4 regions of the Pseudochelatococcus lubricantis genome follow, and region 2 is predicted to be linked to each of the others. Evidence: riboswitches for the same ligand, from Rfam matches in the RefSeq annotation. Region 2 holds a riboswitch; each other region holds the start of a gene.
The links. Region 2 has a riboswitch for cobalamin ahead of ACFFJ7_RS11065 (CbtB domain-containing protein). Riboswitches for the same ligand answer to the same signal wherever they lie in the genome.
Positions count from the first base shown of each region.

Region 1 (7,816 bases), on a different contig from region 2:
CACCGTCGTGAACGCGCTGCTGGTGCGCGATCTCAAGGCGCGCGGCCTGTGGGACGAGGTGATGGTATCCGACCTCAAGTACTTCGACGGCTCGCTCGGCCAGATCGACCGCGTCCCCGACGATCTCAAGGCGCTCTACGCCACGGCCTTCGAGATCGACTCGGCCTGGCTGGTCGAGGCCGCCTCGCGCCGCCAGAAGTGGATCGACCAGGCCCAGTCGCTGAACCTCTACATCGCCAACCCCTCGGGCAAGAAGCTCGACGAGCTTTACCGCCTCGCCTGGCGCAAGGGCCTCAAGACAACCTACTACCTGCGGTCGACCTCCGCCACGCATGTCGAGAAATCGACGCTCAAGGGAACGGACGGCAAGCTGAACGCGGTCGCTGTCGCGCCTGCGGCAGCCTCGCCCGCGCCGGTGACGCACGCCGTGGCCCCCGCCGGCGCCAACGACATCCGTCTTGACAGCGTGGCATCCGGCAAGGCTTGCCTGATCGACGATCCCGATTGCGAAGCCTGCCAGTAATCATCGGCAGATAAGGAAGAAGAACATGCTCGACTGGTCCGAACCGTCCTCCATCGCGCAAAAGGCGGCTGCCGCCGGTTTCGCCGCGGGCGTCGCGCCCGCGGCGGATACGGCCGGCGGGGACGCCACCGGTCTTGACGCCACCGGTCTTGGCGCCATCGACCGCAACGCGGCGCGTGTCACCGTCGACGACAAGGCGATGATCAACTGCCGCGCAGACGTCAACCAGCTCCTGCCGCTGAAGTATCACTGGGCCTGGGAGAAGTACCTCGCCGCCTGCAACAACCACTGGATGCCGACCGAGGTTTCCATGCAGGCCGACATCGCCCTGTGGAAGTCGCCCGACGGGCTCACCCCCGACGAGCGCCACGCGATCAAGCGTAACCTCGGCTTCTTCGCTGCCTCGGAAAGCCTTGTCGCCAACAACATCGTGCTGGCGATATACCGCCACCTGACCAACCCCGAATGCCGGCAATACCTGCTGCGTCAGGCGTTCGAGGAGGCGGTACACACGCACACCTTCCAATACATCGTGGAAAGCCTCGGCCTCGACGAAGGCGAGCTGTTCAACATGTACCGCGAGGTGCCTTCCATCACCGACAAGGCGGCGTGGGCGCTCTCCTACACCCAGCATCTCGACGATCCGGAGTTCACCACCGGCACGCCGGAGAAGGATCAGGCGTTCCTGCGCGATCTCGTCGCCTTTTACGTGGTGTTCGAGGGCATGTGGTTTTACACCGGTTTCGCTCAGATCCTGTCGCTGGGACGGCGCAACAAGATGGTCGGCGTCGCCGAGCAGTACCAGTACATCCTGCGCGACGAATCGATCCATCTGAACTTCGGTATCGACGTGATCAACCAGATCAAGGCCGAAAACCCGCATCTGTGGACTGACGCATTCCAGAAGGAAGTGCGCAATATGCTTGCGGAGGCCGCCGAACTTGAGGCGGGCTACGGCCGCGATACCATGCCCCGCGGCTTCCTCGGCCTCAATGCCGGGCTGTGCGAGCAGTACATGCACTTCATCGCCAACCGCCGCTGCGCCCAGCTCGGCCTCGCGCCGGTGTTCGCCCCGGCCGAAAATCCGTTCCCGTGGATGTCGGAGGCGATGGACCTCAAGAAGGAGAAGAACTTCTTCGAGACCCGCGTCATCGAATATCAGAACGGCGGCGCGCTGAGCTGGGATTGATCCGGTTTGCGGATAACCTCCCTTCCCTTTGGCGACCCGCTGGCAACGTTCCAGCCCTTCGCCGACGATCCCGTGGCCGCGCTGCTCGACAGCGCGGCCGTTGGTGATGTGCGCAGCCGCTTTTCCTATCTCGCCGTCGAGCCGTTCTCGGTCATCACTGCCGATGAGCGTGGCGTGCAGGTCGACGGCGCGCAGGTCGACGGCGATCCGTTCGCCGTGCTGCAACAGGCGCTCTCCCGTCTGCGCGGCGGCTTCGAAGCTCACCCGGCCGTGCCTTTCCGCGGCGGCGCGGTTGGCTATCTCGCCTATGAAATGGGCCGGCACGCCGATCGCTTTCCGCCCCTGCCCGCCGATCCCTTTTCCGTGCCGGAGATGGTCATCGGGCTCTATGACTGCGTCATCGCGTTCGATCACAGCGCGCGCAGGGCCTTCCTCATCAGTACCGGCCAGCCGGAAACCGACCCTACCCGGCGGGAGGCACGGGCACGGGCGCGCGAGGCGCATGTCCTGCAGCGGCTCACCCAGGGCGCGGCACTCCCGCCCCTCGACTGGTCGGTGCGTGGCGCATGGCGGGAGGAGCAATCGCGCGCCGACGCCGAACGGGCGGTCGCCCGGGTCGTCGACTACATCCACGCCGGCGACATCTTTCAGGCGAACCTCACCCAGCGCCGGCTTGCTTCCCGGCCGGCGGGCCTCGACGATTTCATGCTCTACCGGCGGCTGCGGTCCATCAGCCCCGCGCCCTTCGCCGCCTTCCTCCGCTGCGGCCCGGAAACGAGCGTTCTTTCCGCCTCACCGGAGCGTTTTCTGGCGCTCGACCGCGAGGGCCATGTCGAAACCCGGCCTATCAAGGGCACCATGCGGCGGGATCCCGATCCCATCCGGGACGCCGAACTCGCGGCGGCGCTCCGGACAAGCGTCAAGGACCGGGCCGAAAACCTGATGATCGTGGATCTCATGCGCAACGATCTCGGCCGCATCTGCGAGCTGGGCAGCGTTGCCGCGCCCGCGCTGATGGAGCTGGAAACCTTTGCCTCCGTGCATCACCTCGTTTCCGCCGTCACCGGGCGGCTGCATGCGGGGCGCGATGCGGTGGACCTGCTGCGCGTATGTTTTCCCGGCGGTTCGATCACGGGGGCACCAAAAATCCGGGCCATGGAGATCATCGCGGAGCTGGAGCGGCGGCAGCGCGGCGTCTGCTTCGGCTCCGTCGTCCATATCGGCTTCGATGGCGCCATGGACAGCAGCATCGCCATCCGCACGCTTGTGCGCCACCGGGACACACTGATCGCACAGGCGGGCGGCGGCATTGTCGCCGATTCGCTTCCCGCAGGCGAGTATGAGGAAGCATTGCTGAAGATGCGCCCGCTGCTGCAGGCACTGACCGGGGAGATATCGTGATCGGCTGGCTGAACGGATCGTTGCTCGACGGCACCCGGCACGCGCTCTCCGTCACGGACAGGGGCTTTCTGCTCGGCGATGGCCTCTATGAGACGATCCGCGTCACGAACGGCGAAGCCGCTCACCTCGAACGCCATCTGGCGCGCTTGGCGCACGGCGCGGCGGTGATCGGCCTGCCGCTGCCCGCTGTCGATGTCGCGGCCGCCGTCGCCGCCGTCATCGCGGCCAACGCACTGCAGGCGGGCTCGCTGCGCCTCACCTTCACGCGCGGCTCCGGCCCGCGCGGGCTTCTGCCACCCGATGCGCCCGATCCCACGTTGCTGATAACGGCCTTCCCGGCATCGCCACAGGCTGCTACCGCACACGTCATTGTCGCCAGCCGCACCCGCCGCAACGAGCATTCGCCGGTCGCCGGCATCAAGAGCACCAACTGCCTCGACAACATCATCGCCCGCCTCGAAGCGCGCGATTGCGGCGCGGACGACGCCCTGCTGCTGAATACTGCGGGACGGATCGCGGAAGCGAGTGCCGCGAATGTGTTCGCGCTGATCGGCGGCGTTTGGCTCACGCCGCCGGTGGCGGAAGGCGCGCTGCCCGGCATCACGCGCGCGCGCATTCTGGAAACCGGGGGGCGTGAGGCCTCCCTGACCGTCGACGATCTGCTGAACGCGGACGAGATCGTGCTGACCAGCAGCCTCGGCATCCGCGCCGTGAAGGCGTTGGCGGGCAAGGATCTGCCCGCCAGCGGCCCCGGTGCATCGAGACTCGCCAGGGCGCTGTTCGGCTGATCAGCCCGCCGCTTCTTCGCGCAGGATGCGCGCGGCCGCGACGAGGTTGACGAGCGCCGGGCGCACCTCCTCCCACTTGCGAGTCTTCAGGCCGCAATCCGGGTTGACCCAGATCTGGTCGGCGGCAAGACGCTGGCAGGCCTTCTCCAGCAGTTCCACCATCTCCGCGACGGACGGCACGCGCGGCGAGTGGATGTCATAGACGCCCGGCCCGATTTCGTTGGGATAGCGGTAGGTTATAAAGGCGTCGAGCAGTTCCATCTTCGAGCGCGAGGTCTCGATGGAGATCACGTCGGCATCCATGGCCCCGATGGCGTCGATGATGTCGTTGAACTCCGAGTAGCACATGTGCGTATGGATCTGCGTTTCGTCCCGCACGCCGGACGACGTGAGCCGGAAGCTCTCCACCGCCCAGTCGAGGTAATGCTTCCAGTCCGCCTTGCGCAACGGCAGTCCCTCGCGAATCGCCGGCTCGTCGATCTGGATAACGCGGATTCCGGCGGCCTCCAGGTCCGCCACCTCGTCGCGCAGCGCCAGCGCGATCTGGCGGCAGACGTCGGCACGCAGGATGTCGTCGCGCACGAAGGACCATTGCAGCATGGTGACAGGGCCGGTCAGCATGCCCTTCACAGGCTTGTCGGTCAGCGACTGGGCGTAGGCGATCCACTCCACCGACATCGGCTGTGGGCGCGAGACATCGCCGAAAATGACGGGCGGACGCACGCAGCGCGAGCCGTAGCTCTGCACCCAGCCATTGCGGGTGAAGGCGTAGCCGTCGAGCAGCTCGCCGAAATACTGCACCATGTCGTTGCGCTCGAACTCGCCGTGCACGAGCACGTCGAGGCCGATCTCGTCCTGCCAGCGGACGGTGGCCGCCGTTTCCTTGCGCAGGAAGGCGTCATAGCCCGCGCCGTCCAGTTCGCCGCGCGTGTGGGCGGCGCGCGCCTTGCGCACCTCGCTCGTCTGCGGGAAGGAGCCGATGGTGGTCGTGGGGAAGCGCGGCAGATTGAGCGCCTCCCGCTGCGCCTCGCGCCTTTCGCTGAACGGGTGGGCGCGGCGTGTGTCCTCCGGCTTCACCGCTGCGAGGCGGGTGGCGACCGCCGGGTTGTGGATGCGCGCCGACGCGGCGCGCGTCCGCGCGGCAGCGGCGGAGGCGGCAAGCTCATCCTTCACGGCATCGCGCCCCTGCGCCAGCGCACGGCCCAGGATCGACAACTCGTCGAGCTTCTGGGCGGCGAAAGCCAGCCAGCCCTTCAGTTCCGCGTCGAGGCCGGTTTCAAGCGTGAGGTCGTACGGCACGTGCAGCAGCGAGCAGGAGGCCGAAACGATGAGATGATCGGTGCCCCGCCTTGCCGCGACGGGCTCGATGCGGTCGAGGATCGCCGGCAGGTTGGCGCGCCAGACGTTACGGCCATCGATCACGCCGAGCGACAGCACCAGCCCCGCCGGCGCCTCCGCCAGCAAGGCATCGAGCTGCCCGGGCGCCCGGGCGAGATCGAGATGCAGGCCGGCGACCGGCAGCGACAGCGCCGTCGCGCGGTTGTCCCCAAGCGCGCCGAAATAGCTGGTGAGCTGGATCTTCAGGCCCGACACGGCGCGGGCGAACATGCCATAGGCGGAGGCGATGGCGGCGCGGGTCGCGTCGTCGAGATCGAGCGAGAGCACTGGCTCGTCGATCTGCACCCAGTCGGCGCCGTGGGCGGCGAGGCGGCGCAGGATTTCCGTGTAGACGGGCAGCAGGCCAGGCAAAAGCGAAAGCGTATCAAAGGCTTCATCGCGGCTCTTGCCGAGCTTCAGGAAGGTGACCGGGCCGATCAGCACCGGGCGCGTGCGGTATCCGAGTGCCGCTGCCTCGCGAAACTCGTCGATGATCTTGGTAGAGGCGAGCGCGAACTCCTGGCCGCGCGAAAACTCCGGGACGAGATAGTGGTAGTTGGTGTCGAACCATTTCGTCATTTCCAGAGCCGGCAAGCCGGATGTCGAACCATGCGCATGGCCGTGAACGGCGCAGGCTTCGACGTCGCCCTCGGTGCCGCGGGCGAGCGCGAAGTAGGTTTCCAGCGACACCGGACCGCCCTTCCAGCCATAGGCGGCGGGAATGGCGCCGACGGCGACGGCGGTGTCAAGAACCTGGTCGTAAAGGGAAAAATCGTTCGACGGAATGTGCGCGATGCCGGCCGCGTGCTGGCGCGCCCAGTTGGCGACGCGCAGGCCGGCGGCGGTTTCGAGCAGGGCTTCCTGCCCGATCTTGCCGGACCAGAAGGCTTCGAGCGCCGTCTTCAGCTCGCGGCGGGGGCCTATGCGCGGCACGCCGAGGGTGGCGGTGGGCACAGAAGGCGGATTGGGAGACGAAGACGTATGAGACAAAGACATCGGCTATAACCCCTTGAAATGGGGGGCAAAAGGCCGAGCGGACGCACGCGGACGCCGCCCCGGGTCCACTCCGGGGACGCGCCACGACAGGCGACCACCGGGGACCCCGCCCGAGGACGTTCATGCATCGTGGCAGGTCTCCTGGCTCGCGGGTCAGCGCACCCGTCCGGCCTTCCCGATGGATGTGGCAAGAATGCCACCATCAGTGACACGAATTGGACGGGCGCTCGCCGCCGACAGTTGCGGGGTGCAGCTCCGGAATCGGATCGCGGCCGCTCCCGCGGCCACGCCCTGCACCGGATTCCCTCTTGGCTTCGCCGCCGCCGACGGCAGGGCGAAGAACCACGACCGTCGCACTATGACAGATCGGGATCGGCGGTCAAGCATATATATAAAGATATGTTTATATCATTGTTTTACTTCTGGCTGCTGAAGCGCTCGACGATACGTTTCCGGAGCCCGTCGCGCACGGAACGGTAGGCATCGAGGCGCTGGTCGCGCGATCCCTGCACGGCGGTGGGATCGAAGGTCGGCCAATACTCCACCGCGGCGGCCATGGTTCGGGTCAGTTCCATCGCCCGGTGATGCGCCTCGGGGGAAAGGGTGACGATGAGATCGAAGCCGGTATCCTCCAGCTCCTCCAGCGACTGGGGGCGGTGGCCGGCAAGGTCGATGCCGATCTCGTCCATGACAGCGACAGTGAAGGGGTCGATCTCGTCCGGCCGCACGCCGGCCGAGGCGACGTAAAGCGAGCGCCCGAAATAGTGGCGGGCGATGCCCTCCGCCATGGGCGAACGCACCGCGTTCAGGGCGCACATGAACAGCACGGACTGGATGCGACGCCCCGCCGTTCCGTCGGCCATGTCAGCCCTTCCAGTGCAAGGCGAACAGCAGCGTGAACAGCCGGCGTGCCGTGTCGAAATCGACGTCGAGCTTGCCCGCCAGCCGTTCGCGCAGCAGCTCCGACGCCTCGTCGTGCATGCCGCGCCGCCCCATGTCGATGGCCTCGATCTGCGACGGCGTGGCCGTGCGAATGGCGGCGTAATAGCTTTCGCAGATAAGCTCGTAGTCCTTGATCACGCGCCGGAACGGCGTCAGCGACAGGAAATGCGAAACGACATGCGCGCCTTCCGCCTCGCGTATCTCCAGCGCCAGCTTGCGGTCGACCAGCGCGATGCGGAGCGCATACGGACCACCCTCGTGGCCGGCGACGGTAAAATGGTTTTCTTCAAGAATATCCCAGATGGCGACGGCGCGCTCGTGCTCCTGATCGGGATTGCCCCGCCCGAGCGAGGCCTCGTCCAGCGTCACGGACACGAGACGGCAGCGCTTGTCATCACCGGCGCTTGTCACGACTTGACCTTTCGGTTTGTGAGTGCCCCATCCCGCCCCGCATCATTTCGTGTTGTCAAAGATTGAGGCGGATGCTGACGGAACGCGCATGCGCCTGCAGGCCCTCCGTCTCGCCCAGTGCGATCGCCGCCGGCCCGACGGCCCGCAGGGCATCCGCCGTGCAATGCAGGATGGAGGTGCGCTTGAGGA
Region 1 covers NZ_JBHLXC010000024.1:100,713-108,528, forward strand. Annotated here, with positions in the region: gene ACFFJ7_RS19660 (ribonucleoside-diphosphate reductase subunit alpha) at 1-523, shown strand, start outside; gene ACFFJ7_RS19665 (ribonucleotide-diphosphate reductase subunit beta) at 549-1,712, shown strand; gene ACFFJ7_RS19670 (anthranilate synthase component I family protein) at 1,719-3,113, shown strand; gene ACFFJ7_RS19675 (aminotransferase class IV) at 3,110-3,901, shown strand; gene metE (5-methyltetrahydropteroyltriglutamate--homocysteine S-methyltransferase) at 3,902-6,274, opposite strand; cobalamin riboswitch at 6,389-6,636, opposite strand; gene ACFFJ7_RS19685 (arsenate reductase ArsC) at 6,691-7,137, opposite strand; gene ACFFJ7_RS19690 (UPF0262 family protein) at 7,139-7,627, opposite strand; gene hisD (histidinol dehydrogenase) at 7,683-7,816, opposite strand, start outside.
Region 1: it holds a riboswitch for cobalamin, as region 2 does, so the genes downstream of both, metE (5-methyltetrahydropteroyltriglutamate--homocysteine S-methyltransferase) here and ACFFJ7_RS11065 (CbtB domain-containing protein) in region 2, are expected to answer to the same signal.

Region 2 (7,816 bases):
CAGGACGATCTCGACAACGTCTCCGGCGTCCAGCAGATATTCGGCCCGTGCCCGCGCGGGCGGCAGCGACAGCACCGAGATGAACAGCACGGTCGCGACAGTGCCACGGTACAAAACCGGCAGGATACCGCCGATGATTATTCTGACGGCACACGTCCTGATGATCAGCATGCAACGCATGGTGGCGCCTCCCGGTATTCGGCCGCTCGCGTATCCATGGTCACTAACAACCTCTAATGGCGCGCGAAGGCATAGAGCCTCCCCCGCATGCCTCCCGTAACAAGCCGAAAGACAAGATAAAGGCTCGCGCTCAGTGCAAATTCACGCATGTTGAGAAAGCCGGAACGATACAACTCCCGACGAAAATCCAGTTCATGCAACGCATAGCGCAGCCCGCCGCGCCGCCGCCGCTGGTCCATGCCGGCCCGGAAACGCAGCAGTACCTTCGGAATGACGTGAAACCGCGCCCCCGCCTGCGCAAGCCGCACGAACAGGTCATAGTCTTCCAACAGCCCGAAGCGGGTGCGATAGCCGCCAAGCTTGCGCAGCAGCTCGGTGCGCACGCAAATCGTCGGATGCACCAGCACGTTGCGCCACCGCAGCGCCTGCAGGACGGCGTCGTGGCTGACAGGCGAAATCTTGAGCGATGACGGCGTGCCGTCGTCGAAGAACTCCTCCGCCCATGCGGAGACGCAATCGGTGTCGGGATGTGCCTGCAAATAGGCCATCTGCACCGCCACCCTGTCGTGCATGCAGAGGTCGTCGCTGTCCATGCGCATGGTGTAATCGCCACCACAATGCGCAAGGCCCACGTTCATCGCCGCCGCAAGCCCTTCGTTGTGCGGCAGGCGCACCGGCGTGAACACGGTCGGGCCATTCTCGAAGAAGGCGCGAAACCGCGCGATCACCGCCTCCTGCGCCCGATCGATCGGGCCATCCACGACGAAGACGATCTGATGCGGCGGCAACGTCTGGGCCCGCAGGCTGGAGAGGCTCGCCTCCAGATTGGCGGCGGACTCGCGCGCGTAGGTCGACATCAGGATGCTGACGGAAGCCACCGGCCGGGCCGTATGGTCGCCACTGTTGCCGCCCGCAGCCATTATCTGGCCCCCCGGCGCGATACGACGACCCCGATGGTGCGATACAGGATGAACAGATCGAGCAATACATGGTGGTTCAGGATATAGTGCTTATCGAGCGCCACCCGCTCGTTATAGCCGACGTCGTTGCGCCCGCTCACCTGCCACAACCCGGTTATACCCGGGCGTACGCTCATGTAAAGCGGCGCTACCGGGCCGTAATGCTTCATTTCAGCTTGCGTGACAGGTCGTGGTCCGACAAGGCTCATGTCTCCGGACAGTACATTGAACAATTGCGGCAGTTCATCGAGGCTCGACTGACGCAGAAACCGGCCGACAGATGTGATCCGTGGATCGAAGGCCAGTTTCTGTTCGCGCTCCCACTCCCGGGCAGCTTCCGGATGATAAGACAAGTATTCGCCCAGGCAGGCCTCCGCGTCGAGGATCATGGTACGAAACTTCCAACAACCGAACATTCGGCCGCAGCGCCCCACGCGGGAGTGACGATAGAATACCGGCCCTCCGTCTGTCGCCACAAGCAGGCCGACAACGAAAAGCAATGGAAATGCCAGAAAAATCAGCGCGATACTTCCGATAAGATCGAAGGCGCGTTTTATCGCGTCCCGAAAGTTGTCCAGCGCCCGCGTTCGATGCTTGTCGCCAACCGAGATGGAATAATCCGCGTTCCCGGGAATCTTGTTGATGCGATGAGCCATGGCCATCTCCTCACGCCACACAAACGTGCCCAGCATGCTCGGCAAAGCGGGATCCGCTATCCGATTGACAGCTCTGTCATTCTTTTGCTCACGCCGTGGGCGCGGCAAAGAATGCCTCTCACGCATTGATACTGAAATAGCCGGTTGTGGTTCAACTATCATGGAGGGTTAACCCTGAAGAGGTATAGATGAACGTCTTGCTTCACCAACCGATAAGTTCTATGGCATTTCTGACGCCCCGTCTGGGCCTGACCGGGCAGGTTTCAAGAGAACTTTATTCGACAACGTCCAAAGACCGGAACTGCGGACATGATTCAAAGTAAGCGCGGCGTTGCCAGAGACTGACACCTTCCGGAAACCGCAAACAGCCATATTTCGTTTCGTGTTTAATTAATGAATTTAATCAAGAACTCACTAAGAAATTATAATATAACATTATAAATAATAAATTATATTTATAAAATTTATTATGTAAATAAGTATAAAAATATTAAATTAATTAAAAATTACATAAATATTAAATTATGAATTTGAAATTTACAAATATATATTTATTTATTTTTCGATATATCGTTCATGCTCAATTTTTTTCTTTTTATGTTAAAAAATTTACATACAATAAAGCTTGGTAAAGCGATTGATCATTATTTGCATGAAAATGTTTGACATGCATCCTGTTCTGTAAATAGGATGCAATGTCATCCTCCTAGTAGCCGCAAATGACGTGATCTGAGGGGGATAGCTGATCGCTTCAGACGTGTCGAGCACAACTCCGTCTGACAATAAGACCCATCGCGTGTGAAAATACGTGTGAGGTGCATAAATGAAACTCTCAGGTGCAACTTCAGTTCCGGAGAATGCGGGGCTGTTGCAGATGGGCTTCCATTCGCCGAAGGAGGAAGAAAACTCCGGGCTGGTTGTCATCGCAATGTCTTCGGAGGCAACCTCCGATACAAAAGAAGCAACACAGGCAAGAAACGAAGAGGAATATTCGACTATCAATACTTTGAACGACAAACTATTGATACAGCATATTTCCGCGCATGCGCCGGCAGGAGACACAAGCCACGACGCCCATAGCGACGCGGAGCTGCAAAAAATCCTCAGGGAAAGCGGCATTTCGCACGAAAATGTCGATACGCGGTCCCTGCTTTCTCCACGCGAGATTGCCGTTCTGGAACTTTTGTCCGAAGGACAGTCAAACAAGTATATCGCAAGAGAACTCGATATAGCAGAACCGACTGTCAAATGCCACGTCAAGTCTATATTGCGAAAACTAAACGTCCGCAACCGTTTTGAAGCTGCAATGTGGGTTTTGCGGGCCAGAGGGCAGCTGCTTATCTGAAAAGACGCATCGTTGCTGCGAAGCATGTATTTCAAATCCGATATTCTCGTTAAAGTTGCATTTCAATAATAAAATTCGCGCTTATTTCTGGTTATTCAATATTTCGATATAACCATCATTGCACCATAAATACAGCCTGATGCACCGGAAGCCTGGCGACGGCGGAACTGCCGGCTATCCGGCAGGCCATTCCGTATTGCGGGGCTCCCGGGCGTCCGCGAGCCCCCCTCCCTCTGTTCGGCCCGTTCTCCGGAGTGCTTATGGAGAAATATGGCATGTCAACGATGTCGAACATTCTTGTGACAGGCGGTGCCGGCTTCATCGGCGCTCACATCTGCGAAGCACTGGTGCGGGCGGGGTTGAGGCCCGTCATCTACGACAACCTGACCAATTCCAGCAGCGCCGTGATCGAGCGGCTGGAACGGCTAGCCGGTCTGCGGCCCCTGTTCATCCATGCCGACATCCGCGACGCGAGGCAGCTGGACACGGCCTTCGCACACAACACATTCGCCGCGGTCATCCACCTTGCCGCCTTGAAGGCCGTGGGCGACTCCGTAGCGCAGCCCCTGCAGTATTATGACGTGAACGTGGCCGGCACCCTCGCCCTGCTCGCCGCGATGCGCCGCGCCAACGTGCGCACGCTGGTGTTTTCATCCTCCGCGACGGTTTACGGCGAAGCCGCGACCGTGCCGATACGCGAAGACTTTCCGCGCAGGCCCGCGAACCCCTATGGGCGAACGAAGGTCGCCGCGGAGGACATTCTCACCGATCTCGCACATGCCGAACCGGGCTGGCGGATCGCCCTGCTACGGTACTTCAACCCGATAGGCGCCCACGAAAGCGGCCTGATCGGCGAGGATCCTCGTGGTGTGCCCGGCAATCTGCTCCCCTACATCGCGCAGGTGGCCGTTGGAAACCGGAATGAGCTGAACGTATTCGGCACCGACTATCCGACCCGGGACGGCACCGGCGTGCGCGACTATATCCACGTCATGGATCTGGCAGAAGGGCATGTTGCCGCGCTGGAGCATCTCGCGACGACGGGCCGTTTCATCGCCGCGAATCTGGGCACGGGGTATGGCCTCAGCGTGCTGGAAGTCGTGCATGCTTTCGAGCGCGCGAGCAACAGGCACATTCCGCTTCGCTTCGTGGCGCGGCGGCAAGGGGACGTCGCTGAATGCTACGCCGATCCCGCTTTCGCCAACCGCCTGCTGGGCTGGAAGGCCGAGCGCGACATCGACAGGATGTGCGCGGATGCATGGCGCTGGCAGAGCCTCAACCCTCTAGGCTACGCCAGCGAAACCGCCGGCGCCATGTCATCGCCGCTGTCATCCCCACACCTGCGGCCGCGAGCCCGCCGAACGCCATCAGTGTCGGCGGGTGCACGGTCATCTGCGCCCACCGCGGGCGGATCACATCCGCAGTGTTGAAGGTATCGGCGCTGTAGGAGCATACCTCAAGGGCGCCGGCAAGCAGCAGGTCTCGATCGACCCGCTCGCCCAGGGCGCGAGTCGCGGCATCCATGTCGGGCATGGCCCGCATGCGGACCAGAAGATCCTTGGCCGCGGCGAGATAGGCGTGCGAGCATTCGTTGAACGGGCTCTCCTCGTCGGCGACGCTGCCCGGCGCCAGCCCCCACAGGCAGAACGCATGCTGGATCCGGGCGTAGTTCAGCACGCGCCAGAACGTCTCGTCGGCCAGCGGCTTGCGTGCCGCCCGGGCGACGATAGCGCGACGATGGGCATCGAGGATGGCCATCTCGCCATGGGAAATGCCAGCGATGGCGATTCCATCGGTCGGCCCGGCGGTCCTGCGGTGCGCCAGCGCGGGCGGGGCGGCAGCGAGGAGCGGAAGCCACGCAGCCAGAAGCGCCACAGCCAGACGGCGACACGGCCGGAGCCGCCGCGCCGCCATGCGGTTTGCAGCGGCGCCGGCTTTCATCCGCTGCGGCTCGCTGCGGACGTCTGCCGGCTGGACAGAAGGCCAAAGGCGACACCCAGCGTCGTCCACAGCACCACCTGCAGGCCGATGGTGGCGACGCGGAAATCCCACAGCACGGCGGGCGCGAATTCGGCCGGCACCTCGTTGATGGTCGGCATGACGAACATCGCCAGGGCCATGGCCACCACATAAACGCCGCCGCCGATGAGCGCGGCGTTCCACGTGCCGTACTGCGCCACGAGGCGGCGGCCGATGGCGAGAGCAGCGAGAGCGGCGACGACCGACAGCAGGATGAGTGTGAAGTAGAGCCCGGTGCGGATGTCGATGGTGTCCGGGCTGCCCACGGCCGGCGGGTTTGCCGGATATTTGATCTGGGGAACCAGCACGAGGGAGATGAAGCCGGCAACGGCGAGGAAGGCCGCCGTGCCGCGCGGACCGATCCGTCCGAGCCTGCCCTGCGCATAGGCGAAGGCCAGCCCGAAAATGCCGCCGAGCGCGGCGCCGAACACCGCAAGCGCCGTCAACAGGCCGAGTGTGCTTTGCACCAGCCGGCTGACGACCTCCGGCTCGTCGCCGGACGCTCCGCCGGCGGCGGCGGCCGCGCTCTCCTCAATGGCGATGGCCGCGTCCACCGGCGGCTCGCCGACGAGATACGCGAAAACGAAACCAAGCACACCCGCCAGAAGACCGACGAGCATGCCCCGCACCAGCAGGGTTCTGACCATGATGTCGACTCCGGGCGTCAGTGGCAGGGAAAGCCGAGGAGGTGTCGGCCGTCATGCACAAACTCGTGGATGAACTCGCCCTGGAACAGCGCCACCGCGCCCTGCTCCGCGCCGATGAAATAGATGGCCAGCAGCGACAGCAGGCCGGCAAAGACCGCCCAGGGCAGAATTTCGCTGACGGGAATCACCGCCGGTTTGGCGGACGGAAAATGTGTAAAATCGGTCATCGTAGCTCCTCTGGGATGGCGCGTCCCGATCGGGTTCAGATCATGCCGGAACGGGGTCTGACTTCCGGTCGCGCAATACGCGCGGCCGGTCACAGTGGCGCGACCATGCCGGATTTCCACCGACTTCCCGTTCCCAGCGATACCGGATAATGACCTTCCCTCATGCTCAAGTCAACGAAACCCGCGCCCGCCTGATGTATATGAAACCGGGCGGTGCGCCTGCCTCGGAATGCCGGACCATGACCACACGCCTCACCCTGCTCTGCCACGCCGCCACAGCCGCGACACGCGCTGGCCGTTTCCCCATGGACGAGGAGCTGGAAACGGCAGCGGAAACCCTTGCAGCAACACTCGCCGGGCGCCTGCCGCGCGCCGATCGTGCGCTGTCCGGCCAGGAGCGGCGCACCAGGCAGACCGCGGCCGCGCTCGGGCTCGACGCCGAGGCGATTGCCGGGCTCGACGACTGCGACTTCGGGCTCTGGCGCGGCCGCAGCATCGCCGGGATCGCGGCCGAGACACCGGCGGCGGTGGCCGCCTGGCTCGGCGATCCGGACGACGCCCCCCACGGCGGCGAATCGGTCTCGGCCCTGATCCGCCGTGTCGGCGCGTGGCTGGATGCGGCCTGCACGGGGGGGAGTGTCATCGCCGTCACCCATCCGGCAGTGGCCCGCGCGGCGGCGCTGCATGCACTCGGCGCGCCGGCCGCCTGCTTCTGGCGGCTCGACGCCGGGCCGTTGTCGGTCACCGACCTGCGGCACGACGGCCGCCGATGGACGCTGCGGGCGTTACCGCTCGCGCTTCTCTGAAGCGAAGCGATAGACCATTGCTACGTTTCAGCGAAACGTAGAAATGGTCGAGAGGCTGACCGACGTTTGAAAAGCACGCGCCACGATGCCGGGGAAAGCCGCTGCATTCAACAGCGTTTTAACGCTCGTCCGGCGACGTTTCTCGGGTAGAAGGTCCCTCGGGGAGCGCCCGCCATGCTATTGTGCGGACGATTCCATATGGTTCAGGAATATCTCATGTCACTCAGCCCGCAAGACCGCCTCGTCGTTGAAATGCAAGTTCAAAACGAGGGGCCGAACCTCATCGTCGCCTACCTGCTGTGGTTCTTCCTCGGCTTGCTATCCGCGCACAGGTTTTACCTCGGCCGCCCAAAAAGCGCGATCCTGCAGATCGTCCTGAATATTTGCATCATCGGGTTGTTGTGGACGCTCTTCGACGTTTTTCTGATAAGCGGCATGGCAAGGGAGAAGCGGGAGCAGTTGCGCCAGAAATACACCCGGCAGGCTGCGGCGCATGGCGGGAGCCTGACCGCATCGCAGTAGATCGGACGTCAGGCCGGCGTGGAGGGGATCGTGACAGCATTCCAGGGGCAACCGATCATGAATGCGAGGCAAACAGGCGGCGACATGGAGCCGGGGTCGCAAACCGATGCCGCGCTCCGGCTTTCGGACGGCCAGATGCTCGCCATTGTCCGTGCCTACGCGCTCGCCTTCATCCTGTTCGGCTTTGCCGTATCGGGGCCTGCCGAGATATTTGATGGTCTCATCAGGATCGTGACGGCGCGGGATACGTTGATCACCGATTATATCGGCGTGGGCGGCATGGGGGCGGCGTTCGTCAACGCGGGCCTGCTGACGCTGCTCGTGAGTTTCGTCTACCGGCTTTGTGACGCGAACATCGGCGGCGCGTCCGTCGCCTGCCTGTTTCTGGTGCTCGGCTTCGCGCTCTTCGGCAAGAACCTGCTGAACGTCTGGCTCGTCGTCGCGGGAGTTTATCT
Region 2 covers NZ_JBHLXC010000006.1:42,771-50,586, reverse strand. Annotated here, with positions in the region: gene ACFFJ7_RS11095 (polysaccharide biosynthesis/export family protein) at 1-180, opposite strand, end outside; gene ACFFJ7_RS11090 (glycosyltransferase) at 234-1,100, opposite strand; gene ACFFJ7_RS11085 (sugar transferase) at 1,100-1,795, opposite strand; gene ACFFJ7_RS11080 (response regulator transcription factor) at 2,619-3,140, shown strand; gene galE (UDP-glucose 4-epimerase GalE) at 3,425-4,570, shown strand; gene ACFFJ7_RS11070 (CbtA family protein) at 5,078-5,806, opposite strand; gene ACFFJ7_RS11065 (CbtB domain-containing protein) at 5,824-6,033, opposite strand; cobalamin riboswitch at 6,065-6,209, opposite strand; gene ACFFJ7_RS11060 (histidine phosphatase family protein) at 6,273-6,839, shown strand; gene ACFFJ7_RS11055 (TM2 domain-containing protein) at 7,056-7,361, shown strand; gene ACFFJ7_RS11050 (DUF1576 domain-containing protein) at 7,419-7,816, shown strand, end outside.

Region 3 (7,816 bases), 210 kb from region 2:
GCCTCGAAGGCACGCACGAGGATGCCGCGCCGCCCCAGCGCGGTGAATATCTCCTGCGCCGGAACGTCGTCCAGATAGCGGAACAGGCTGGTGCCGCCGGCGACCGGCAGGCCGGTCTCCGCCAGCAGCGTGTCGAGGCGCTGCGCCTCGCCGCCGAGGCGCGCGCGCATCTCCGCCTGCCAGTCCGCATCGCCCAGCGCCGCGAGGCCATATTCCAGCGCCGGGCCGGAGACGGCCCACGGCCCAAGGCGTGCCGAAAGCCGCCGCGCAAGCTCACGCGGCGCGAGGGCGAAGCCGAGCCGCACACCGGCGAGGCCGAAGAACTTGCCGAAGGAGCGCAGCGCGACGATTCCCGCCGCCTCCACGTCGCCCGCGACGCTCGCCCCCGACGGAACGACATCCATGAACGCCTCGTCCACGACCAGCAGCCCGCCGCGCGCCGAGAGCCGCCTGCCCAGCGCGGCGAGGTCCTCGCGCGCCGCCACCCGCCCGTCGGGATTATTGGGGTTGACGACGATGGCGAGGTCCGCCGTCTCCAGCTCCGCGAGCGTCTCCGCTTCCGTCACTGCGTGGCCGGCGAGGCGCGCCGCGCGGGCGTGTTCCGCGTAGGAGGTCGACAGTACGGCCGCGCGGCCCGGCGGCACAAGCCCCGCGACCAGCGGCAGCAGCAGTTGCGTGCCCGCCGCCGGCACGGTCTGCGCGGCACCCGGCGCGCCGTAGGCAGTGGCGGCCAACGCCGCGAGTTCCCGGCAGCGGGCTTCCTCCGGCAGGCGCGCGAACACCTCGGCGCCGAGCGCCCGGAGCGGATAATGATGCGGGTTGATGCCGGTCGACAGGTCGAGCCACGGCGCGGGCGTATCGGGGAACAGCGCCCGCGCCCGCGCGAGGTCGCCGCCGTGGTCGGCCACGGCATCGGCAAACGCGGCCGTTTCCTTTATGCCGGGCGAGCGCCCGTCGATCGGCTGATTCTCCGCGATCGGCGGGCGCGCCGGTGGTTGGAGCGTCACGTGCAAGTCTCCCTGTTCATTCTCGCCTTCCTGTCGCTCGCCATCGAGGCCGCCGCCGGCTATCCGGATCGCCTCTACCGCGCCATCGGCCATCCGGTGACGTGGATCGGCGCACTGATAAGCCTGCTCGACCGGCATCTCAACCGTGACGGTGCCGCGCCCGGCATCCGCAAGGCGGCCGGCGTCGCCGCGCTGCTGGCGCTCATCGCGGTGAGCGGCGCCGCAGGTTTCACCGTCCAGCGCCTGTGCGGCGACGGCGTGGGCCTGCTCGTCACCGCGCTCGCCGCCAGTACGCTCCTCGCCCAGCGGAGCCTGCACGGCCACGTCGCCGCAGTCGCCGACGCGCTCGACCGCGAGGGCCTTGCCGGCGGACGCCGGGCCGTGGCGCACATCGTCGGCCGCGATCCCGAAAGCCTCGACGAGGCCGCCGTGGCGCGTGCCGCCATCGAGAGCCTCGCCGAGAATTTTTCGGACGGCGTCATCGCGCCCGCCTTCTGGCTCGCCGCCGCCGGGCTGCCGGGGGCAGCCGTCTACAAGGCGATCAACACCGCCGACAGCATGATCGGCCACCGCACCCCGCGCCATGGCGCCTTCGGCTGGGCCTCCGCCCGGCTGGACGATCTCGTCAACCTGCCCGCCTCGCGCCTCACGGCACTGCTCCTCGTCGCGGCCGCCGCCCTCTCGCCCGGCGCCTCGGCCCGCGATGCATGGCGGGCTGTGCTGCGCGACGCCCGCCACCACCGTTCACCCAACGCTGGCTGGCCGGAGGCTGCGATGGCCGGCGCGCTCGGCGTGTCTCTGGCAGGGCCGCGCCACTACGGCGGCGTGCGCGTGGAAGACGCGCGGATGAATGCCGGCGGCAGGCAGCACGCCACAGCCGGCGACATCCGCCGCGCGCTTGCCCTCTATCGCCTCGCGGATGCGCTGTTCGTCGCCACCCTCGCGCTGGCCGCCGCGCTGCTCATGCTGCATGGCTGAGCAGCCCGTCGATGTCGAGATGCGCCTCCAGATGCGCCGCGAGCCCGTCGAGCACCCGCTCGACGCCCGCCGCGTAGTCCTCGCCGGCGCTCGTGCCGCCAAGCCGTGCCAGCCATGCGGCGCGCTGGGCATCGTGCGCGAACAGCCCATGCACATAGCTGCCGAAGATGCGCCCGTCCGCCGACACCGCTCCGTCCGCGCGCCCGTCGTCCAGACGCGCGAAGGGCCGCGCGGCGTCAGGCCCCTCGCTCACGCCCATATGCATCTCGTAACCGCCGAGCCGCACGCCGTCGCGGCTTTCACCTGCCACGAGGCCGAGCTGCTTCTGCGGCGCGAGACGGGTGGCGACGTCGAGCAGGCCCAGCCCCGCGATCCGTTCCGGCGGCCCCTCGATTCCCGGATCGTCAATGACGTGCCCGAGCATCTGGTAGCCGCCGCATAGGCCGAGCACGAAGCCGCCCCGGCGCGCATGGGCGGCGATATCGATGTCGAAGCCCGCCGCGCGCAGCGCCCGCAACCCGGCGACAGTGGCCTTCGACCCGGGCAGCAGCACCAGCCGCGCGTCGCCGGGAATGGCGGAACCGGGAAACACGCGCACGAGATCGACGTCCGGCTCCGCCTCCAGCGGGTCGAGGTCGTCGAAATTGGAGATGTGCGGCAGGATCGGCACGGCGATCCTGATGCGCCCGCCGCCGGCCCGTGCGCCCTCTCCCCGCTCCAGCGCAAGCGCATCCTCCGCCGGCAGCCGCCGCGCGTCGGCGAAGTGGGGCACGAGCCCGAACGCCCGCCAGCCGGTGCGCGCCGCGATCAGGTCCATGCCAGCCGCGAACAACGCCGGATCGCCGCGAAACCGATTGACGATGAAGCCCCGGATCAGCGCGGCATCCGCCGGATCGAGCACCGCCCGCGTGCCGACGAGGCTTGCGATGACGCCACCCCGGTCGATATCGCCGATCAACACCACCGGCGTTTCCGTGGCCGCAGCGAAGCCCATGTTGGCGATGTCGTTCGCGCGCAGGTTGACCTCGGAAGCACTGCCCGCCCCCTCCACCAGCACTATGTCCGCCTCGCCCGCCAGCCGCCGGAAGCTGTCGAGCACATAAGGCAGCAACGTCGCCTTGAGCCCCTGATAGCGCCGCGCGTCGGCGCTGGCGAACACCTGCCCCTGCACGATGACCTGTGAGCCGGTCTCGCTCTGCGGCTTCAGCAACACCGGATTCATGTGGACGCCCGGCGGCACGCGGGCGGCGCGCGCCTGCAGCGCCTGCGCGCGGCCGATCTCGCCGCCGTCGGCCGTCACCGCCGCATTGTTCGACATGTTCTGCGGCTTGAATGGCCTCACGCTCAGTCCGCGATTGGCAAGCGCCCGCGCCAGCCCGGCAACGATGAGCGATTTGCCCACGTCCGACCCCGTGCCCTGAAACATCAACGCGCGGGCCTGCCTCGCCATCCGTCAGAACTCGATTCCCGGCTGCGCCTTCACACCGGCGGCGAAATGGTGCTTGACGGCGCCCATCTCCGTCACCAGATCGGCAGCCGCTATCAGCTCGGGCTTGGCGTTGCGTCCCGTCACGACGACATGCAGATCGTTCCGCCGGTTCCGCAGCGTGTCGACCACCTCGGCGAGGTCCAGATAATCGTAGCGAAGCGCGATGTTCAGTTCATCCAGAACGACAAGGCTGAGCGCGGGATCGCCGATGAGTTCGCGCGCCTTGTCCCACGCCCGGCGCGCGGCGGTGATGTCGCGCTCCAGGTCCTGCGTTTCCCAGGTGAAGCCCTCGCCCATCGTATGCCAGACGACGCGCTCGCCGAACGCGGAGAACGCCTCGCGCTCGCCCGTCTGCCACACGCCCTTGATGAACTGCACCACGCCGACCCGCCTGCCGTGTCCCAGCATGCGCAGCGCCAGCCCGAAGGCCGCTGTCGACTTGCCCTTGCCGGGCCCGGTGTTGACGATCAGCAGCCCCTTTTCCACCGTCTTTGCGGCGACTTCCGCATCCTGCACCGCCTTGCGGTTCTGCATCCGTGCCTTGTGGCGCTGCGCCCGTTCCTCGCTGATATCCGTCATTCCCACCTCGTCCGATCCGTCATGCCGCCACTCATTTCACCTGCATCGCGAGCCCAGCAACCATGAACACCACGCGATCCGCCCGCGTCGCGACCATCTGGTTAAGCCGTCCGGCGGCATCGCGGAAGCGGCGTGCCAGGGCGTTGTCCGGCACGATGCCGAGGCCTACCTCGTTGGAGACCACGACCCACGGCCCGCGCGGGCGGCCGAGCGCCTCCGCTAGCCGCTGGCTTGCCGTCTCCACATCCGGTCCGTCCGGCGACAGCATGACGTTGGTCAGCCACAAAGTCAGGCAGTCCACCAGCACCGGCATGCCTTCCGGCGTGGCGGCCAGTGCACCGGCGACGTCGAGCGGCGCCTCCCGGGTGTTCCAGCCCGCCGGCCGCCTGGCCGCATGGGCGGCGATACGCGCATGCATCTCCTCGTCGTAGGCCTGCGCGGTCGCGATATAGCGCCACGGCGCGGGCTGCTCCATGATCAGCCGCTCCGCGTGGCTGCTCTTGCCGGAGCGCGCGCCACCCAGCACGAATGTAAGAGACGAACGGTGCGCCAAGAAACTACCCGATCCTTAGAGAAACTGCCCGATCCGCAAAGAAACTGCCCCAGCCCGAAACCAGCCGCCGGAGCCTGAAACAGAGGGGCGCGCCCGGGCCGATTCTCCGCGAGCATAGGGCCGAACCCGCTTGCAACCAACGCAAATTTGCGCCGTTGACAGGCTCCGCTCCCCGGCCCTAGATGACGTATGACGGTCTTTCCCCGCATGAGCAATGCCGGGGAAAGCTAAGAGGGAATGCGGTGCGCAAACGTTCGTCCGCCGGACTTTCGTTTGTTATGCCGCAGCTGTTCCCGCAACTGTAGCCGGATAGCTCTTCCGCGTTGAGCGCTCTCCGATCGGAAAGCGCTCAAAGCACACAATCGCGGAGCCTGTTACGATTTCGCAAAATCGGAGCACGCTCCCACGCCACTGAGTACTCGGGAAGGCGGTGGACGAGCGAGAATCCGGGAGCCAGGAGACCTGCCGTCACCCGATTCACTCTGACCGTCCGGCGGGAGAACCGGACAGGGAGCGCATTTCGATGGCTGATTCCGCCCTTTCCGCCGCTCGCGGCCGCGTGCCTTGCACCATCATCACCGGCTTCCTCGGTGCGGGCAAGACGACCCTCATCCGCAACCTGCTCGAACAGACCGGCGGCAGCCGCCTCGCCATCGTCGTCAACGAATTCGGCGATGTGGGCATCGACGGCGAAATCCTGCGCAGCTGCGGCGTCGAGAACTGCCCGCAGGACAACATCGTCGAACTCGCCAACGGCTGCATCTGCTGCACCGTCGCCGACGACTTCGCCCCCGCTCTCGACCGCATTCTGGCGCTGGAGCCGAAGGTCGATCATATCCTGATCGAGACCTCCGGCCTGGCGCTGCCCAAGCCGCTGGTGCAGGCGTTCCAGTGGCCGGCGATTCGCGGGCGCGTCACGGTCGACGGCGTCATCGCCGTCGTCGACGGCCCCGCTCTCGCCGAAGGCCGTGTCGCCGCCGATCCCGCCGCGCTGGAGACGCAGCGTGCCGCCGATGCCTCCATCGACCACGACGATCCCGTCGAGGAAGTGTTCGAGGATCAGATCGCCTGCGCCGATCTTGTCATCGTTTCCAAGACCGACCTGCTCGGTGAGGCGGATCGCGCCCGTGTCGAGGAAACCCTGCGCCCGCACCTGCCGCCGGCGGTCAGGATCGTGGCCGGCGTAAACGGCAAGGTCGATGCCGCCGTGGCGCTGGGACTGGGGCTCGGCGTCGAGGACGACATCGAAAACCGCCGCACGCATCACGACGACGAGGCGGACCACGAGCACGACGAGTTCGACAGCTTCGTTGTCGAACTGCCCGCCGTCGCCCGGCCGGAAGATCTGGCGCGGCGCATCAGTGCCGCTGTCGAGGCCGAGAACATCCTGCGCCTCAAGGGCTTCGCCCACGTCGAGGGCAAGCCGCTGCGCCTGCTTGTGCAGGCGGCGGGTCCGCGTGTCGACCACTATTTCGACCGCCCGTGGAGCGCGGACGAAACGCCGCGCACGCGCCTCGTCGTCATCGGCCTCAAGGGCATCGACCGCGCGGCGATCGAGCGAATCCTCGCCGCATGAGCGCCCCGCGCCAGTGATCCGCGAAAGCACGGACCATGCATCTGCTCGCCACCACCACCGCCTCGCTGGATGACCTGATCGAGCCTGTCGATCTCGGCCAATCCCCGGCGCCGCTGGCGGCGCTGTCCTTCACGGACAGCGATCTCGCCGGCCTCGCCGCGGCCTGGCGGGAAGACCGGCGGCGGGCGGAAGACGCCATCCCGGACCTGCGGCTCGCGCATCTGCGCGACCTGCGCCATCCGATGTCCGTCGATCTGTGGATAGACCGCGTCGCGCGCCACGCGCGCGTCATCGTGGCGCGCGTGCTCGGGGGTTACGACTGGTGGCGCTATGGCTGCGACCGGCTGGCCGCCGTCGCCCGCCGCGACGCCATCGCCCTCGCGCTGCTGCCCGGCGAATGCCGCGCCGACGACGAGCGGCTCGCCGCGCTGTCAACCATCGGGACGGAAGAACGCGCCGCGCTGCTGGACTGTTTCCGCGAGGGCGGGCCGGACAACCTGCGCGCGGCCGTGCATCGCATGGCGGCGCTTGCCGGCGCGGCGGTGGTGCCGGAAGCGGCACGGCCTGTCGCGAAGGCGGGCTTCTACCTGCCAGGCGAAGGCATCGTGCCCCTCGCCCGGTTCCGTGAGACGCCGGATGCCGCGGCCTGCGTGCCGATCGTCTTCTACCGCTCGCTGCTGCTCGCTGCCGACGTCGCTCCCGTCGACGCCCTGTTCCATGCCCTGCGCGCGCAAGGCATCGCCGCCGTCCCGCTGTTCGTGCGCAGCCTTCGCGATCCGGAGGCGGTCGCCGCCATCGAGGCGGCGGCGGACAGTCTGCATCCGTCCGCCCTCGTCACCACCACCGCCTTCGCCCTCGGCGATCACGGCGGCGGCCAGCCGCTGTTCGATCGTCTCGGCGTGCCGGTGTTCCAGGCCATCGTCGCCACCACCGGCCGCGAAGCCTGGCGAGACGGTCAGCGCGGCCTCGCACCCGCCGACCTCGCCATGCACGTCGTGCTGCCGGAACTCGACGGGCGCATCATGGCCGGCGCGATCTCCTTCAAGGATGTCGTCGGCGCCGACGACGCCCTCGCCTTCACCGCCCGCGTCAACCGGCCCGAGCCCGCACTCGTCGAACAGACGGCACGCCGCATCGCCGCCCATATCCGCCTGCAGGGCACGCCGCGCCGGGAGCGGCGCATCCTCATCCTCCTGCCGGATTATCCCAACGCACCCGGCCGCGCGGGCTACGCCGTGGGGCTGGACGTGCCGGCCAGCGTGCTCGCCATCCTCCACGACCTGCGCGAGGCCGGCTATGCGGTGGACGACATCCCGCCCACACCGCGCGACCTGATGCGGCGGCTGGAGACGGCCCGCGAGGCCTGGCCGCCGGGGATGTACAGCGCCTTTCTGGACAGGCAGACACCAGAAATTCGCGAGGCGATGGCGCGGGAGTGGGGCCCGCCCGACGGCGACGCGCCGGACGGCGCCTTCGCCTTCCGCCATGCGCATTTCGGCGCGGCGACGGTGGCCTTCGCGCCCGATCGGGGCCGCGAGGCGGACCGACGGGCGGATTATCACGACCCGGTCCGCGCCCCCCGCCACGCGCTGCTGGCCTTCGGCGGATGGCTGCAGGAGGCGCTCGGCTGCCAT
Region 3 covers NZ_JBHLXC010000006.1:248,386-256,201, reverse strand. Annotated here, with positions in the region: gene cobD (threonine-phosphate decarboxylase CobD) at 1-938, opposite strand, end outside; gene cbiB (adenosylcobinamide-phosphate synthase CbiB) at 1,008-1,985, shown strand; gene ACFFJ7_RS11995 (cobyric acid synthase) at 1,969-3,411, opposite strand; gene cobO (cob(I)yrinic acid a,c-diamide adenosyltransferase) at 3,439-4,053, opposite strand; gene cobU (bifunctional adenosylcobinamide kinase/adenosylcobinamide-phosphate guanylyltransferase) at 4,085-4,606, opposite strand; cobalamin riboswitch at 4,783-5,090, shown strand; gene cobW (cobalamin biosynthesis protein CobW) at 5,130-6,182, shown strand; gene cobN (cobaltochelatase subunit CobN) at 6,218-7,816, shown strand, end outside.
Region 3: it holds a riboswitch for cobalamin, as region 2 does, so the genes downstream of both, cobW (cobalamin biosynthesis protein CobW) here and ACFFJ7_RS11065 (CbtB domain-containing protein) in region 2, are expected to answer to the same signal.

Region 4 (7,816 bases), on a different contig from region 2:
GCGAAGTCATGCGCCGCGTTGTCCGCCGCCAGGCTGTCCGCCGTCATCTCGCCAGCCATCATGCCGTCCGTCGCGACGCGCTGGCGCGCGGCCAGCTCGCGGTCCGTGCTGCGGGTGAAGCGCACATTCGGCGGCAACTGGAACGGCTTGCGCCATGCCGGAGTGCCGTCGGCCGAAACTGCGCCTTCGGGAGCGCCCAGAGGGGCGTCGAAAGACGGCGGCGCAGCAATCGGCTCCGGCGGTTGCGGAAGAACGGCGGCGGGAACGGGCGCCGCCGGCATGTGGACGCGCGACGGGCGCCCGCGCGTGGGTGCGAAGGCGGCGATTTCGGGCGGAATGTCCCCTGCCGCCTCGATGCTCCCGTCGCCGGTAAATGCGGGCGCGGCCTGTGGATAGCCTTGCGGAAAGTTCTGCGCGGGTGCCTGGTGCACAGCCTGCGGCTGGTGCGTGGCGTACGACTCGGCAAAGTCGTAATCGTCGCCGAACACGGGCTCCCGCGCCGGGTGCGCTGCCAGCCCTTCGGCGGGCTCGCGCCCGTCACGCAGCGGGTCGGGCTTGCGGAAGCGACGTGCGAGTGCCGTGCGCAGCGTCATCAGGCCATGGATGACGGCGCCCAGCGAGACGATCCCCCAGCCCGGCTCGTCGCGGCCGTCGTCATCCGCGGCCGGCATATCGTAAGGAGACTCGGGGGACGGAGAGCGCGCGGCTTGCGCGAGGCCGAAGCCAGAGGCCGCAGAAAGCGCGAGAATGGCGGTAGCGGCATAGAAGAGCCCGACGATCACGCCGCCGATGCCGCCCGTGCCGGCCAGGCCGTGGCCGCCGAACAGCAGCGCATCGCCGACCACACCGCCAAGTCCGGACGGCAGCGGCCAGCGGGCGGTTTCCGGCAGCGCGCTCGCGACCGCCGAGGCAGCGCCCGTTCCCACCAGCCAAAGGCCGATGCGCAGCGCCGGACGCGGCAGCGGCCGCCGCCCCACGAGCCGGATGGCCCAGACCGCGCACGGCAGCAGCAGCGCGACGGAGCCGAGGCCGAATATCTGCATGATGAGATCGGCGAAGATGGCCCCCGGCATGCCCAGCATGTTGGCGACCCGCCCGTCCGTGGCGTGGGTCAGGCTCGGGTCCTCAACCGACCACGTCATCAGCGCCAGAACCGATGCACCGATGAACGCGAGCAGGAAAAGGCCGGCCAGTTCGACAGCACGCTGCACCATGAAGCGGCGCAACGCATCGGAAATATCCTCAGCGTGGGACGAGGTCCTTCGGATGGTTCGCATGTTTCGGGCAGAACTCGCAAATTGGCTTGATTCGAGCCAAGTGTAGTCCCCAGGCGGTTAAACCGGGATTAACTCTGGCGCGACGATTAACGTTAAGCCGGCGAAGCGCGATGCGAGCGAGGCGACGGTTGCGTCGCTCCTATGGCGAATGCGATCTATTTTTCGAATCATATGTCATTTTCTCCAGATATATGTCATATATGACGATATCATGCCTGTCACCGCCAGGAGAAAGGTTCCGGTGTTGACAATTGCGGCGGGTTTTTGACAGCGGTGCGTGCAAAGTGTAGCTTCATCGTGACGGTTCCTTCCGAGGATGAAAAGGGAACGCAGTGAGCGCGATGCGTGATACTGCGGCTGCCCCCGCAACTGTGAGCGGCAGGCTTGCGCCACGAGGCCACTGGATTTCGGTCCGGGAAGGCGGTGCAGGCGTCAACCGCGAGCCAGGAGACCTGCCGTCGGACGTGGTCACAGCGGACCATCGGTCGGGGTGTGCCGGTGCGGGCTTGCCGTTCTCGTCTTCGGGCGGGCGGGTGTGTCTTGTCGCGGTGACGTGCCACCTGACGTGCGCTGCCTCCGGGCCGGCGTTGCCCGAAGAGGTTCTGTCTTGTTCCCTCCCCTCCGCCTGTCGACGGCGCATGCGCTGCGCGTCGCTTTTCTGTTTTCCGTTCCGCCGGCGCTGGCGGCGCTCGCCATGCAGGCCGACCCGGTGCACGCCCGGCAGGCGGATGCAATGATGCTTGACGAGATCACGGTGACCGCGACCGCCGTACCGACGCCGGTGGCGCAGGTCGGCTCGGCGGTGACGGTCATCACGGAGCAGGAGATAGCCCGCGACCAGCGGCGCACGCTCGCGGACGCGCTCGCCACGGTTCCCGGCCTGAACATGGTGCAGACCGGTGGTCCCGGTGGGCAGGCATCCGTTTTCCTGCGCGGCACCAACGCCAACCACGTGAAGGTGCTGGTCGACGGCGTGCCGGTCAATGATCCGTCGACGCCGAATGGCGTGTTCGATTTCAGCCATCTGGCGACAGCCGACGTCGCGCGCATCGAGGTGCTGCGCGGCCCGCAGAGCGGCCTGTACGGCGCGGATGCACTCGGGGGGGTGATCAGCATCACGACGAAGGCCGGCAAGGGGCCGCCAAAGGCGGCGCTCATGCTCGAAGGCGGTTCGGCAGGCACCTTCAACCAGAGCGCGAGCCTGTCCGGCGGCGGCGAGCGGTTCGACTATTTCTTCTCCGCCGCTCACCTGCGGACGGAGGCGACGCCGGTGACGCCGCCGGAACTGGTGCCACCCGGCCAGCGCATCAACGACGACTTTTATGACAACTGGAGTTTCGCCACGCGGCTCGGCTTCGCGGTCACCGACAATTTTCGCCTGTCCGTCGTCGGCCGCTACAGCGACGCGCTGCTGAAGAACACGACCGACGGAGGTTGGCCCGGCGCTCCGAACGCCGCCCGCAGCGAACAGCGCAACCAACGCTTCGTAACCCGTGCGGAGGGCGTGTGGTCGCTGTGGGACGGGCGCATCACCAACACCTTTGGCATCGGCTACGCCAACGAGGACCGCGAGAGCACGGAGCCCGCGACCGCGTTCGGCCCCGGCAGCGTGACGGAGTATCTCGGCGAGCGGACGATCTACGACTGGCGCGCGGATGTCGTCGTCGCGCCCGATCACAAGCTCATCCTTGGGCTCCAGCACGAACGCGAACGCTTCGACGACGCCAGCCTTACGGCGTCTGCCGGCAACAGCGCGGGATTCATCGAATGGCAGGGGAAGATTTTCGACCGCCTTGCCTTCGCCGCCAACATTCGCCACGACGACAACGACGATTTCGGTGCCCACACCACCTGGCGCATCGCCCCCACCTTCACGCTGCCGGTGCTGGAAACGCGCTTGAAGGCGAGCGTCGGCACGGGGTTCAAGGCCCCTACCCTGAGCCAGCGCTTCATGGATTCGCGCCCGCTCTACAACTTCTACGGCAATCCGGATCTGCGGCCGGAGGAAAGCACCGGCTACGATATCGGCTTCGAGCAACCGCTTGCCGGAGAGCGCGTGCTGATCGGCGCCACGTATTTCCACAACGATATCGACAATCTCATCAACACCAACACGGATTTCACGTCCTACGAGAACGTGGGCAAGGCGACGACGCGGGGCGTGGAAGCCTTCGCGGCGGTGGCGCTGACGCCGGCGGTCGACCTGCGCGCGGACTATACTTTCACCCTCGCGCGTGATGACGTTGCGCGGCAGGAGCTGCTGCGCCGCCCCCGGCACAAGGCGAGCTTCACCGCGCGCTGGCAGGCGACGGAGAAGCTGGGGCTTTCCGCGACCGCGCTTTATGTTGGTGCGTGGGTGGACGGCAACCGCGATTTCTCCATCCCGCGCCTGCGCACGTCGGGATATGCGACCGTCAACGTCGCCGTCGACTACAAGGCCGCCGACAGCACGGTGCTGTTCGCGCGCGTCGACAACCTGTTCGACCGCCGCTATGAAAACCCGGTCGGCTTCCTGCGGCCGGGGCTCGGCGTCTATGCCGGCCTGCGCTTCACGCCGCCGTGACGCGGCGAGCGTCCCGACGGCAGGAGCCTTGGCGGCAACACGATGGGCAACGGCAATCCATGAAGGATCGGCGAACGCGAAAGAGTGCGGCGGGTGCGGCCTGCGGCCTCGCGGGTCTGCTGCTGTCCGTCTTTTGCTACGCTCCCGGTGCCCGCGCCGCCCGTTTCGTGTCCATCAATATGTGCGCGGATGAATTGCTGCTGCGGCTCGCCGATCCTGCCGACATCGCTTCGCTCAGTTATCTCTCGCGAGATGCGCGCAACAGTACGATAGCGACGCAGGCCGCCGCGTTTCCCGTCAACCGCGGGCGGGCGGAGGAGGTGATGGCGCTCGCTCCCGATCTTGTGTTCGCGAGCGCGTTCTCGGCGCCGGCGACGCTCTCCATGCTGCGCCGCCTCGGCGTTCCGCTCGCGGTGCTCGATGTGCCGACGACGTTCGAGGCGATCGCCGCCCAGGTGCGCGGCGTGGCCAGTCGCATCGGCCGGCCAGAGGCCGCCGAGCGGGAGGTGCACCTCATGAACGGGCGGCTCGCCGGCCTCCGGCGGGAATTGCCCCTGCCCCCGGCCACGGCGCTCGTCCTGCAGGCGAACAACATCGCCGTCGGCGCGGGAACGCTGATCGACAGCGTGCTCGCGGAAGCAGGCCTCGTCAATCTCGCCGCGCAGGCCGGCATTGTCGGCTATGGGCGGATGCCGCTGGAGGCGATCCTGATCCGCCCGCCCGATATCCTCATCGTCGATACCGACAACGAGGGCGCCCCCGCGCTCGCCACGCAGGCGCCGCGCCATCCCGCGCTTGTGGCGCTTGCCCGGCGCGGCGCGATGCGGACCGTCGACATGCCGTCGCGGCTGTGGACCTGCGCCGGCCCTGGCACCGTGGAGGCCGTGGCCTATCTGCGCCGCGCGCTGCAGGGGAAAACGCCATGAGCACCCTGCGGCCGCTCACTCACCGGCAGACCGTCGCGGCGCTGGCGATGGTCGCGGCGCTGCTGACGGCGCTATCGACGGCGGTCGGCGAGACGCGGCTCGACGTTTTCGCGGCCGCGGCCGACTTCGTCCACGGCCGGGACAGCCTTGCGTCGCTGATCCTCGTCGAACTGCGTCTGCCGCGCGCGCTGCTCGGTGCCGCCACCGGCTTCGGCCTCGGGCTCGCCGGCGCTGCCATGCAGGGGCTGTTGCGCAATCCTCTTGCGGAACCGGGCGTGATGGGCATCTCGGGCGCGGCGGCGCTGGGGGCGGTGGTCATGTTCTATGCCGGGCTCACCGGCGTTTTCGTCTTCGCCCTGCCGCTCGGCGGCATGGCGGGCGCGGCGGCGGCCAGCGTCATCCTGTTCGCGCTCGCCGGCCGGGGACTGGGCACGATGGCGCTGGTGCTGGCGGGCGTCGCCATCAACAGCCTCGCGGGCGCGCTGACGTCGCTGGCGCTCAACCTGTCGCCCAACCCCTACGCGGCGCTTGAGATCGTGTTCTGGCTGATGGGATCGCTCGCCGACCGCAGCCTTGCCGATATCGCCCTCGTGCTCGTGCCGGCAGCGCCCGGGTGGTGGCTGCTGCTGACCGCCGGCCGGGCTCTCGATGCGCTGAGCCTCGGGGAGGACGTGGCGCAAAGTCTTGGCTTCAACCTGCGATGGCTGCGCATCCGGCTCATCCTCGGCACGGCGCTCGCGGTGGGCAGCGCGGTGGCGGTGACGGGCATGATCGGCTTCGTCGGCCTCGTGGCACCGCATCTGGCGCGCCCCCTCGCCGGCCGTGAACCCGGCCGCGTGCTGCCGGCGGCGGGCTTCGTCGGCGCCATCCTGACGCTCGGCGCGGACATTCTGCTGCGCCTGCTGCCCACACAGCCGGAACTCAATCTCGGCGTGGTCACGGCCCTTGTCGGCGCGCCCTTCCTGTTCCTGCTCCTGCGGCGCCTGCGGGGAGAGGCCTGACGATGATCGTGACCGGACATCTCCGATTGTCGCTCAAGGGTGTGCCCGTCCTGCGGGGCATCGATCTCTCGCTGCCGCGCGGCCAGCTGGTCGGCCTGATCGGCTGCAACGGCGCGGGAAAATCGACGCTGCTGCGCGTGCTCGCCGGGCTTGTCCCGGCCGACGAAGGCACGGTGCTGGTCGACGGGCAGCCGGTCGGCACCATCGACCCGAAGGAGCGCGCGCGGCTGATCGCCTACCTGCCGCAGACAGGGCCGGCGCACTGGAACCTCTCCGTCGAGGCGCTGGTGCGTCTCGGCCGCCTGCCCCACTTCGCCGATCCCCGCCGTGACGGCGATGCCGTCGCGCGCGCGCTCGATGCCACCGCCACGGCGCATCTGCGTGGACGCGACGTCGACACGCTTTCCGGCGGGGAGCGCATGCGTGTGCTGCTAGCGCGGGCGCTGGCGGTCGAGGCGCCCGTCCTGCTCGCGGACGAGCCCATCGCCGCGCTCGACCCTCGCCAGCAACTGCTCGTGCTTGGCCTGCTGCGCCGCATGGCGGAGGCGGGCGGGCTGATCGTCGCCGTGCTGCACGATCTCTCGCTCGCAAGCCGGTTCTGCGACCGTCTCGTGCTGCTGAACCGGGGCGCCATCCTTGCCGACGGCCCTTGCGGCGCGGTGTTGACGGACGCCAACATTGCCGCCGCCTACGGGGTGAGCGCGGTCCGCGTGGATCATGCGGGCGAACGGTTCATCCTGCCGTGGCGGCCCATATGAGCCGGGTTTTGCGTACGAACGGCAGGCCCTGTATAGTGAGTGATATAACATATCGTTTCTCACGCCGCCGCATGGCGATTTTCACGTTTCATGCGGTTGCCCCAAAGGTTCTCCGAAAATCCCGGGGCTCTCCGAGAGTTCCTTGGGTTCTCTGAGGGTTCCCGGGATTTTCCAAGAGGTTGTCACATGCTGAACAGGCGTCTCCTGCTCGCGCTTACGGCGGGGCTTTCTCTGGCGGCCGTCGCCGCTTCCATCCCCGCCCATGCGGCCGGGGAGCGGGTGAAAGCGGTCGCGAGTTTTTCCATCCTCGGCGATCTCGTCCGGGAAGTCGGCGGTGACCGGGTCGAGGTCGCCACGCTTGTCGGCGCCAACGGCGACGCGCACGTCTACGAGCCCACGCCTGCGGACGCCCGCAAGCTGGGCGAGGCGCAACTTCTGTTCGAGAACGGCCTGGCCTTCGAGAGCTGGCTGCCGCGCCTCATCAGGGCTTCGGGTTTCGCGGGCACCCGCGTCGTGGTTTCGGAAGGCATCACGCCGCGTGCCTTCCGGGGCGAGGACGATGGCCACGATCATGCGGACGGCCACGGCGGCGGACATGCGGATCATCGCCACGGCATGGAGGATCCCCATGCGTGGCAGAATGTCGCCAACGCCGTCATTTATGTGAAGAACATCGCCGCGGCGCTGGAGAAGGCCGATCCCGACCATGCCGCCGCCTACCGCGAGCGCGCCACGGCCTATGCGGCGCGGCTCGCGGCGCTCGACGCGAAGCTGAAGGCGCGGTTCGGCGCCATCCCCGAGGCGCGCCGCAAGGTTGTGACCACGCACGACGCCTTCGGCTACTTCGGAAGCGCTTACGGCATCGCGTTTCTGGGCCCCAGGGGCGTCAGCACGGAAAGCGAGGCCTCCGCGAGCGACGTGGCGCGGATCATCGACCAGATCAGGGAAGACGGCATCACTGCCGTGTTTCTGGAGAACATCACCAGCCCGAAGCTGACGGAGCAGATCGCCTCCGCCACCGGCGTGAAGGTTGGCGGCCGGCTGTATTCTGATGCCCTCGCCGCCCCCGGCGAGCCGGCCTCGACCTACATCGGCCTCGTCGAATCGAACGCTGCCCGGCTCATCGAGGCGCTGGGCGGAACGCCCTGACGCCCCTCTCCCCCGCACGCCGCACGCGACATCTCCGCCCGGGAATATGGTTGCATCCGGATTGATGCGGACGCTTCCGTGTTGCATACATGGTGATCGAAAGTCGAACGGGAGGCATCCATATCATCGACAACAACGGATC
Region 4 covers NZ_JBHLXC010000002.1:1,371,165-1,378,980, forward strand. Annotated here, with positions in the region: gene ACFFJ7_RS09045 (DNA translocase FtsK) at 1-1,214, opposite strand, end outside; cobalamin riboswitch at 1,563-1,751, shown strand; gene ACFFJ7_RS09050 (TonB-dependent receptor plug domain-containing protein) at 1,885-3,840, shown strand; gene ACFFJ7_RS09055 (ABC transporter substrate-binding protein) at 3,900-4,766, shown strand; gene ACFFJ7_RS09060 (FecCD family ABC transporter permease) at 4,763-5,767, shown strand; gene ACFFJ7_RS09065 (ABC transporter ATP-binding protein) at 5,770-6,525, shown strand; gene ACFFJ7_RS09070 (metal ABC transporter solute-binding protein, Zn/Mn family) at 6,712-7,674, shown strand.
Region 4: it holds a riboswitch for cobalamin, as region 2 does, so the genes downstream of both, ACFFJ7_RS09050 (TonB-dependent receptor plug domain-containing protein) here and ACFFJ7_RS11065 (CbtB domain-containing protein) in region 2, are expected to answer to the same signal.